DNA from 2 places in the Serratia sp. EC4 genome. Region 1 is predicted to be linked to the other one. Evidence: riboswitches for the same ligand, from Rfam matches in the RefSeq annotation. Region 1 holds a riboswitch; the other holds the start of a gene.
The links. Region 1 has a riboswitch for fluoride ahead of ACP39K_RS00935 (DHHA2 domain-containing protein). Riboswitches for the same ligand answer to the same signal wherever they lie in the genome.
Positions count from the first base shown of each region.

Region 2: another riboswitch for fluoride. It lies ahead of crcB (fluoride efflux transporter CrcB); the one in region 1 lies ahead of ACP39K_RS00935 (DHHA2 domain-containing protein).

Region 1 covers NZ_JBNIDE010000001.1:201,641-206,363, reverse strand. Annotated here, with positions in the region: gene ACP39K_RS00945 (AraC family transcriptional regulator) at 1-455, opposite strand, end outside; gene ACP39K_RS00940 (diguanylate cyclase domain-containing protein) at 527-2,407, opposite strand; fluoride riboswitch at 2,584-2,659, shown strand; gene ACP39K_RS00935 (DHHA2 domain-containing protein) at 2,700-3,665, shown strand; gene ACP39K_RS00930 (adenine nucleotide alpha hydrolase family protein) at 3,669-4,097, shown strand; gene eno (phosphopyruvate hydratase) at 4,114-4,723, shown strand, end outside.
Region 2 covers NZ_JBNIDE010000002.1:260,319-265,041, forward strand. Annotated here, with positions in the region: gene cspE (transcription antiterminator/RNA stability regulator CspE) at 1-133, shown strand, start outside; gene ACP39K_RS07860 (multidrug effflux MFS transporter) at 191-1,381, opposite strand; gene ACP39K_RS07865 (TetR/AcrR family transcriptional regulator) at 1,388-1,984, opposite strand; gene crcB (fluoride efflux transporter CrcB) at 2,274-2,657, opposite strand; fluoride riboswitch at 2,737-2,799, opposite strand; gene ACP39K_RS07875 (GNAT family N-acetyltransferase) at 2,883-3,308, shown strand; gene ACP39K_RS07880 (diguanylate cyclase) at 3,313-4,380, opposite strand; gene tatA (Sec-independent protein translocase subunit TatA) at 4,599-4,723, shown strand, end outside.

The sequences.
Region 1 (4,723 bases):
TCCAGGCTTTGATCGCGCGCCAGCCGGCCTTCCCTCTGATGCAACGCAAAAAAAGCCTGTTGTATCGCGGTCGCCAGCATCGGATCGTCGGTCAACGTGCTGTGGAAGGCGCCTTCCAGCACTGAAGCGTCCCCCAATCCGCGGCGCTGCATCGCGTCGGAGACCCAGCGCTGCGGCAGATAAAGCATCGCATAGGTAAACCCTTCGGCCTGCGGCGCATGGCCATCGTGCACCGCGCCCGGCTCGATCAGCATGGCGCGCCCCGGCCGGCTGGTGTGCAGCGAGCGGTGGCAATTGAAACGCTGCAAGCCCTGCTGCGTGACGCCCACCAGCATTTCATCATGATCGTGAGGATCGTAGGCATGCCCCTGAAAGTGGGCGTTGACGCTCTCAATACCCGTTTCGTCATCGCGCCGCAGTTCGAGCCAGTCTGTATGTTGATGATTGGACGCCATGCAATAAATCCGGAGTTCTGCTTACAGGAAAAGAAAAAACAGCTTACCCTGAGACCGCCACCGTTGCACGCTCACAGCTCGCAGATGGCATAAGTGCCCTTTCCGGCCGATTTCGCCTGATACATCGCGCCGTCGGCGCGGGTCAACAGCATCTCCTCCGTCACATCGCCGCGTGGAGAAATGGCCGCGCCTATGCTGGCGGAAAGCCGTACCTTCTGCGGCCCGATCTGCGTAATTTTGGCCAGTTGCGCCAACACGTTTTCGCAAAATTCGCTGACCTCGCGCCGCGGATCCGTCAACGGCCACAGGATCACCGTGAACTCGTCACCGGCCAGGCGCGAGACGCTGTGGTGCTCGCCTGCGCAGGCGCTGAGCAATGTGGCGAATGTCTTCAGGATCGCGTCGCCGAAGTCATGACCATAGCTGTCGTTAAGGGTTTTGAACCCGTCGAGATCGATAAACAACAGCGCCATCTGCCGCTGATGGCAACAGGCCTGCAACGTGCCCGACAACCGGCGCAGAAACGCGCGTCGATTGGTCAATCCGGTCAGCATGTCATGGGTTGCGTCATATTCCAGCCGCTGCTGCAGCCGCTTCAACTCGGTAATGTCCATGGACAGAATGTAAAACCCCTGCGTTTCGCACGGCACCAGCGTGGTGTGGATCATCAGCAGTCCCTTTTGGGTCTGGAGCTCATTTTCAAAGCTCACCATTTCCCCCGCCAGGGCCCTGTCTATCATCGGTTTCGCTATCTGATAAACGTTCTCCCCCATAAAATCGCGCACCGTCATTCCTCTGAGGCGGCTTTCTTCCAGGCCAAACCAGGTTTTGTAGGCGCTGTTGGCGAACAGGTAGCGTTCATTGCCGTCGATCTGGCTGATCAACGCCGGCATATTGTCGGTAATGGCGCGCAGGCGTTCCTTCTCCGCGCTGAGCTGATATTCGGCGAGCACCCGGGTTTCAATCTCTTCGTTGAGTTTCTTGACGACCACATTCAGCTCCCGCGTGCGGATTTCGACGCGTTGTTCCAGCTCGTGTTGCAGAGCGAACAGATCGGCCTCCGCCGCCTTGCGCTCGCTGATATCGACGATAACCGAGATGAAATGATCCGGTTTGCCGTTAGGCAACCGGTTTAACGCCACCGTCAGCTGCACCCAGACGATCGAGCCGTCGGCGCGGAAATAACGTTTCTCCAGCGAATAAGTGCTGATCTCGTTTCTCAGCAGTTGCTGCAGTTTTTCCAGATCGGTGTTGAGATCGAGCGGATAGGTAATGTCCTGAAAGGTGCGATCCATCAGCTCGCGCTCGGAATAGCGCAACATTTCGCAGATGCGCGGATTGACCCGCAACCAATACCCCTGCAGCGACACCAGCGCCATCCCTACCGCCGCCTGGGCGAAGGTCTGTTCGAACAGGGCTTCCGAGCGTTGCAGATTGGACTTCAGGTTTTCGGTATAGACGTGGCGTTCAATGCTCTGCAAATACTCCTCCACCACGGCGGCGAAGTCGTGCAGGTCGGCCAGTTGTTCCGGGGAAAACGGCTGCGGCTGGCTGTCGATAATGCACAGGGTGCCGAGCGGCAACCCGTCGAGCGACAGCAGCGGTTGCCCAACGTAGAAACCGATCCGCGGTCCGCCAATCACCAGCGGATTATCAAAAAAGCGCGGATCGTTGGCGGTATCGGGCACCACCAGCGCTTCGCGTTGCAAGATAGCATGGCCGCAAAATGAGATATTGCGCGGCGTTTCCCGGGCATCCAGGCCGTAACGCGATAAAAACCATTGACGATCCCGGTCGATCAATGACACCAGCGCGATGGTCACGCCGAAGTATTTCGCCGCCAGCCGCGTGATGCGATCCAGTTTCTCCACCGAGTTTGAATCCAGCACGTTCAGCGAATTCAATACCGACAGGCGTTCAGCTTCGTTTTCGGGGAAGCAGGGTTCGAGCATGTTGTCTCCCAATGTGTCACCGACGGCCCCGGCATAGCCGGCGTGAGTCCGTTCAGCGTTTTCGTCGGTTGGCGGCAAATATCCTTGTCCATCATAGACTCACTCAGTATCAATCCGATTGCGCATTCTCGCCAGCTTTGCCGGGCGTTGCGTTTGCCACCGCGCTGCGCTACAGTCGTTCACAAGGTGATGGTGTTCCACCTTTCCCAACCGCCGCGTTCGCTCGAACCGGATGATGACGCCTGATATACAACTTCGCTTTATTTTTTAGGCAGGTATGTCAGGAGTCGCTATGAATGAAATCCCACGTTTTACCCCTTTTCCGCCCCAGCCTGATCTCACCGTGCGGGAAATGCCGCTGTACGTTTTCGGCCATAAGAATCCCGACAGCGACAGCATCTGCAGCGCGCTGGTGGTCGCGGACTGGCTCAATCACCTCGGCAAACCGGCTGTCGCTTTCCGCCTTGGCGAACTGACGCCGGAAACCCGCTACATACTGGCCGCCGCCGGCGTACAAGCGCCTCCGCTGCTGAAAGACGATCTCCGTGACCGTAAAGTCTGGCTGGTCGATTTTACCGACGTCGAACAAGGGCCGGCCTCATTGCCCGACAGCGATGTGGTCGGCGTTATCGACCATCACCGGCTGGGCACGTTAATCACCCGCAACCCGCCCGATGTCTGGGTTCGCGCCGTCGGCTGTTGCGCCACCGTGATCCTGCAGATCCTGGCGGCGGAAAGGCCGATGCCGCTTTCTTCCGCCCAGGCCACGCTGCTGCTGGGCGCGATTTTGAGCGATACCGTCGCGCTGAGCGCGCCGACCACCACCGAACAGGATCGGCTGGCGGTCTCGCGGTTGCGCGCAATTTCTCACGTTGACTATGACGCCTTCACCGCCGGGCTGCTGGCCGCCAAAACCGATCTTTCGGGGCAATCCGCCGCGCAGTTGCTGCAGCGCGACGCCAAGAATTATCGCATCCATAGCGTCTCGCTGCTGCTGTCGCAGATAGAAGTGCGGGCCATGAGCGACATCGATCCGCTGTTGCCCGCGCTGCAACAGGCGCTTGAACACGCGAAGCAGGAAGCCGGGCTGGCGATGGCCGCGCTATTGGTCACCGATATCACCTGCCGTCGCTCCACCCTGTATTTCTCGCCGAACCGGGTGCTCGACATTCGTCAGGTGTCGCTGCCCGGCATGACGAGCCGGAAAAAAGAGGTTTTACCGTGGTTAACCCGCCAGATCGCTAACGCAGGGAGATAAGTCATGCCGCTCTACCAACATGCTTTACTGCTGGTGCAGGATGAACGCGACGGCCGGCTGCTGTTGCGTCATGCCGAACGCCTCAATCAGCAGATGAATACGCGCATTACCGTGGCGCACATCAGCGCCGACTATGCCGAGCTGGACTACCTCAGCGATTCGCTGACCAAAGATCGCCAGTCCAGCGAGGTGATCGCCGCCAAAGCCATGCTCAGCCGTCTGGTGGAAGACTGCTCAATCCCCCTGGAGGTGCGCGCAATTGTCAGCATCCATCGCTTCAAAGACGTCGAAGCCCTGGTTGCCCGCAAAGGGGTCGATCTGTTGCTGCTCGGCCATCAGAACCGTCCGTTCGGCGTCTTTGCCTCCTTCGGCTTCGAGTTCATTAACCATTTGTCGATCGACGTGCTGATAAAGCATGTGCCTACTCCCTAGAATGAGGTGACTACCCATGAGCTATGAGATTGAAAGCGTAACCGCCAGAGAGATCCTGGATTCGCGCGGCAACCCGACCGTCGAAGTTGAAATGACTGCGGCGGGCGTCGTGGCACGGGCTTCGGTTCCCTCCGGCGCCAGCACCGGTTCACGCGAGGCGGTGGAACACCGCGACGGCGATCCGCACCGTTACGGCGGTAAAGGCGTACTGGAGGCGGTGCACAGCGTCAAAACGGCGATCAATGAGGCGCTGCGCGGGGTGGATGTGCGCCAACAAGAGGAGATTGACCGCCGGCTGATCGCGCTGGACGGCAGCGAGAACAAGAGCCGATTGGGGGCCAACGCCCTGCTCGGCGTTTCTCTGGCCGCCGCCCGCCTCGCGGCGCAATTGTCGCAACTGCCGCTGTATCGTTATCTGGGCGGCATCGGCGCCAACCTGCTGCCGGTGCCCTGCATGAATATCATCAACGGCGGCGTGCACGCCCGTTGGCAAGGGGCGGACTTTCAGGAGTTTATGATAGCCCCGCTGGGCGCGCCGTCGCTGCGCGAAGCCGTGCGCTGGGGCAGTGAAGTCTATCAGGCGCTGCGCCAAATCCTGTTGGAACAAGGCCTGTCGGTCGGCGTCG
Region 2 (4,723 bases), on a different contig from region 1:
CAAGGACGTTTTCGTTCACTTTTCTGCCATCGTTAGCAATGGTTTCAAAACGCTTGCTGAAGGCCAGCGTGTAGAGTTTGAAATCACGAACGGTGCCAAAGGCCCATCTGCCGCTAACGTTACTGCTATCTAAGCTGCGTAGCTGAATTTCTTAAAACCCGCTCATTGAGCGGGTTTTTTATTGGGCGCGTTATGCGTCGCTGCGGCGGGCCAACAGGCTGAACAGCAGGATGGCGATGGCGTAACAGCCGACGATGGTCAGCGCCATCGACAGGCCCGAAGTGCCGCCCAGCCCGGTGAGCGGCACGGCGCAGGCCCCAAGGGCGAACATGCACACGCCGATCAAGGCCGAGGCGCTGCCCGCTTTGTCCCCCTGGCTTTGCATCGCCAGTGAAGAGGCGGTCGGGCCGACGATGCCGATCACCGCCACCGAGAAGAACAGCGGCACCAGCAACACGGCCAGCGGCGCATGCAGCGCGGCGGCCAACAGCAACAACAACGACGCGACGGCCGCCAGCGTTAACCCGCCCCTCAATACCCGGCGTTCCCCCCAACGTGAACTGAGACGGCTGGCCAGCTGCGCCGCAATGATCAGCCCGACGCCGTTAATGGCGAAGCACAGGCTGAACATCTGCGGGCTGAGGCCGTAGATCTGCTGCAAGACGAAAGGCGAAGCGCCGATATAGGCGAACATGCCGGCCATCACGAAGCCCTGTGTCAGGCACAGGCCCATGAAATAGCGCTGGGTCAGCAACCCGCCGAGCGACATCAGCATCGCCAGGATACCGCCCTGGCTGCGGCGCTCGACCGGCAGGGATTCGCGCAGCTTCAACGCCGACAGGCTGAACAGCAGTACGGCGATGGCCGCCAGCACGCCGAAGATACCGCGCCAGTTCATCACCTGCAGCATGACGCCGCCCAGCACCGGCGCGACGATCGGCGCCAGGCCGTTGACCAGCATCAGCAGGGCGAAGAAGCGGGTCAGTTCATGGCCGGCGTACAGATCGCGGGCAATGGCGCGGGAAATCACCGCGCCGCCGGCGCCGGCGATGCCCTGCAGCAGGCGGGCGATCAGCAGCTGGTCGATGGTGGGCGCCAGCGCGCACCACAGCGAAGCGCCGAGCAGCAGGATCAGCGACAGCAACAGCGGGCGCATACGGCCCAGCTTGTCGCTGTAAGGGCCAAAAATCAGCTGGCCGACGCCCAGGCCGAGCAGCCCGGCGGTCAGACTGAGCTGCGCGGCGGCGGTAGAGGTATTCAGCTCGCCCGCCATTTCCGGCAGGGCGGGCAGATAGAGATCGGTGCACAGCGGCCCCAGCGCGGCCAGCAGGCCAAGCACGACGGCGTACACCAGACGTTGTCTGGCTAAGTGTTTGGTCATGGGAGATTAAGATTTCCTGAACAGGTGAGAAATGGCCTGCTGATACAGATCGCGCAGCAGGGACGCATCGGCTTTTTGCGTGGTAAGGATACGGTAACCGGTGCCTTCGCTCATGACGGCGATAAACTCCACCCGCGCGGCGATCTCCTCCGCGCTGAAATGGGGATACAGCCGCTGCAGATTGTGGCACACGTGGCGAAACAGCCGCGCTTCCGCATCGCTGAGCATTTTGGCCACCACCGGGTTGCGCGTGGCCTCGGCGGTCACTTCCAGCATCAGCATGTGATCGGTTTCGCTCTCGCCCGGCTGCTGAAACAGCGTGCGCGCCGCCAACGTGCCGGCGATCAGGTTGATGTGATCGCCAAGGTTTTCCAGCCGCTGCATCTTGTTGGTGATGATGCGGTTGACGATCTCTTCGATAATCGCGTCTTTATTGGCGAAATAGCGATAGATTTGCCCGACGCTGAGCTGCGAGCCCTGGGCGATCTCCGCCATGCTGGCGGCGTGGAAGCCGTGGCGGCGAAAGCTGGTTTTCGCCGCTTCGACGATCTGATCGCGGCGAGCCTGCACTTTGGCCTGTTTACTGTCGTTGGGGGGGAGCATCTGCCCGATCCTTTGCTACGCGTGAGCCGGGTTCACATTTTTGAGTGTGAACGTTCATTCTCAATTGTAGTGTAAACGGCCGGAAAGACGCAAGGTGAACGCGTGCTGCGGGGAAAAGGCGCTTATGTGAACAGGTAGGATTTGATAAAGGCGGCGACGATCAGGACGCACAGCGCAACGGCAATCGCTTCGGCGGCGGTTTTCGGCAGGCTAAACATAGCGGTTTCTCATCCAGTCAGGGGTACTGGATGAGATTATGCGCATGCAAGATTAAGGAAACATTAAGGGCTTAGCGCCCGTTGAGCCACATCACCAGCATAAAGGCCAGCAGCGTCATCGCCAGCGAACCGGCCAGGTTGAGCAGCATGTTGGCCAGCGCCCAGCCGAAGCGGCCATCCTGCATCAGGTATACCACCTCCAGCGAAAAGGTGGAGAAGGTGGTCAGGCCGCCGCAGAACCCGGTGGTGATCAGTAATTTCCAGGTGGGATCCAGATGCGTCATGCGGGTGAAAATCGCCATCGCCAGGCCGATGATAAAACCGCCGATCAGATTGACCATCAGCGTACCGAGCGGAATGTGGGCGTTCAGCGGATTCATTTTCATGCTTACCGCCCAGCGCAAAACGCTGCCGACGCCGCCGCCGATAAATACGGCCAGTAAAGAGCTCAACATGGGGCAACTACCTTTCAATCAGAGAAATTCACGAGGCTCGGAAAGGGACAGGCGTAACGCTACGCGCCTCTCTCCGAGAGGTTACGTAGACATCATCAGCCTGTGAAGGCGGTTAGGGAGGAATGTCATCTCCAGCGTGCCGCACGGCCTTTTTCGCCGCACCCGGTGGATGTTACACCTAACGCCGCCTATTTTGTAGTATCGACACTCTGCGAGGTAAAACGGATGGAAATCAGAACGGCGCGTCTGAGCGACCGGCACGCTATCGCTGAATTAATGACGGCGCTGGATTATCCCGGCACCGAGGCGTTTCTGACGCAGCGGATGCAGCAACTGTTGGCGCATCCGGATGAGGCGCTGCTGGTGGCGGCGGACGGGGAGCAGGTGTTGGGCGTGTTATCGTTGCATTTTCTGCCGCAGCTGGCGTTGGCCGGCGACATTGGCCGCATCAGCTATTTTTGCGTCGACGAACGGGCGCGCGGCGCGGGCGTAGGGCGGCGACTGCTGGCGGAAGGCGAGGCGCTGGCGCACCGTCGCGGCTGCGATCGGCTGGAAGTCCATTGCCACAGCCGCCGCGAGCGGGCGCATGCGTTTTACCGGCGCGAAGGCTTTGTCGAAGCGCCGAAGTATTTTGCCAAGATATTAAGTTAGTAAGTTACTCCCCTGGCGGCGCCGCCGTTTCCAGCCGGTTGCGGCCATTCTGCTTCGCCCGATAGAGCGCGCCGTCGGCCGCTTTCAGCCAGTCAAGATAGCCGCCCAGCGCGGGGTGGTAGTCAGCGATACCGGCGCTGATCTGCAGCCGCAGCTGCGGCGCCTCCTTGAAGCTGACCGCGTCCAGCCGCTGCTGGATGCGGCGCAGAACGATTCCCGCCTGTTCAGCACTGGTGTTCGGCAGCACTGCGCCAAACTCGTCGCCGCCGTAGCGCCCGACGATATCCACGTTGCGCATGCCGATCAGCAACTCTTCCGCCAACGCCGCCAGGGCCTCATCCCCCAAAGCATGGCCGAAGGTGTCGTTGATGGTTTTGAAGCGATCGATATCCATCAGAATCAGCGTGGCGTTATCCTGGTAGCGGCGGCAACTGTCGAACTGGCGATGCAGCAGGTGCTCCCAGTGGCGGCGGTTATATAAGCCGGTCAGCCCATCGCGGGTGCTGATGCGTTGCAGCTCTTGTTTCTTTTCCGCCAGTCGTTTGGCGGTGCGGTAGGTCACCAGCCCAAGCAGCGTCGGATACAGGTAGATCATCGGCAGGCACAGATAGATTTGCAGCGCCGTGCTGTGCGGGTGAAACGGGAAGCCGAGCAGCGCGGCGGTGAGCATCGCCGTGGTCAGTTGAATGGCCAATCCTTTCACAAACAGCGCTTTGCCGGCCGAAGCGATGTTGTTCATGCTCATCATCGACAGGATGACGATGGCGGGCAGCGCGTTGAACGCCATCATCGCCGCCCAGAAGCCGCCGAAGGCGGAGTCGATCAAGAGGTTGCGGATCTCGGCTTTGAACGGTTCTTTGGCGCGGCAGGCCAGGCGATAGGCGAGATGCGGCCAGAGAAAGCCGTGAAAGGCCAGCAATAGCCAGACCGCCGTGGGCGGAGCCAAGGGGTAGAGCGCGGCGCAAACGCAGATAAAGCCGAGCCCCAGACCGGCGACGCGGGGCAGATAGGTGCGTTTGGCGAAGCTGAGGCCGGATTTTCGGGCATCGAAAATGGGTGGTGCAATATACATCCGGCATCTCCCTGATAGGCATCACGGCAGCGTAGCATGCGGGTGATAAACTAAGAATAGTCTTGGATTCACGCCGCGGGGGCGCGTGGCATTCCTGCGACGGATCTCACTCTGTTACATGTTGCGGTTGTGCGAGCCGAAGGAAAGTCGCTAAATATTCGCAGGCAAGGTCAGTTTTTCTCGCTGTTCACGCAGCGCTCTATGATAAGAAGGTGAGTATGGAAGGTATCAGCATTACCAAACTTCTGGTGATTGCGGTGTTGGTGATTTTACTGTTCGGCACCAGCAAACTGCGCACGCTCGGCGCCGATCTTGGCGCGGCGCTGAAAGGCTTTAAAAAAGC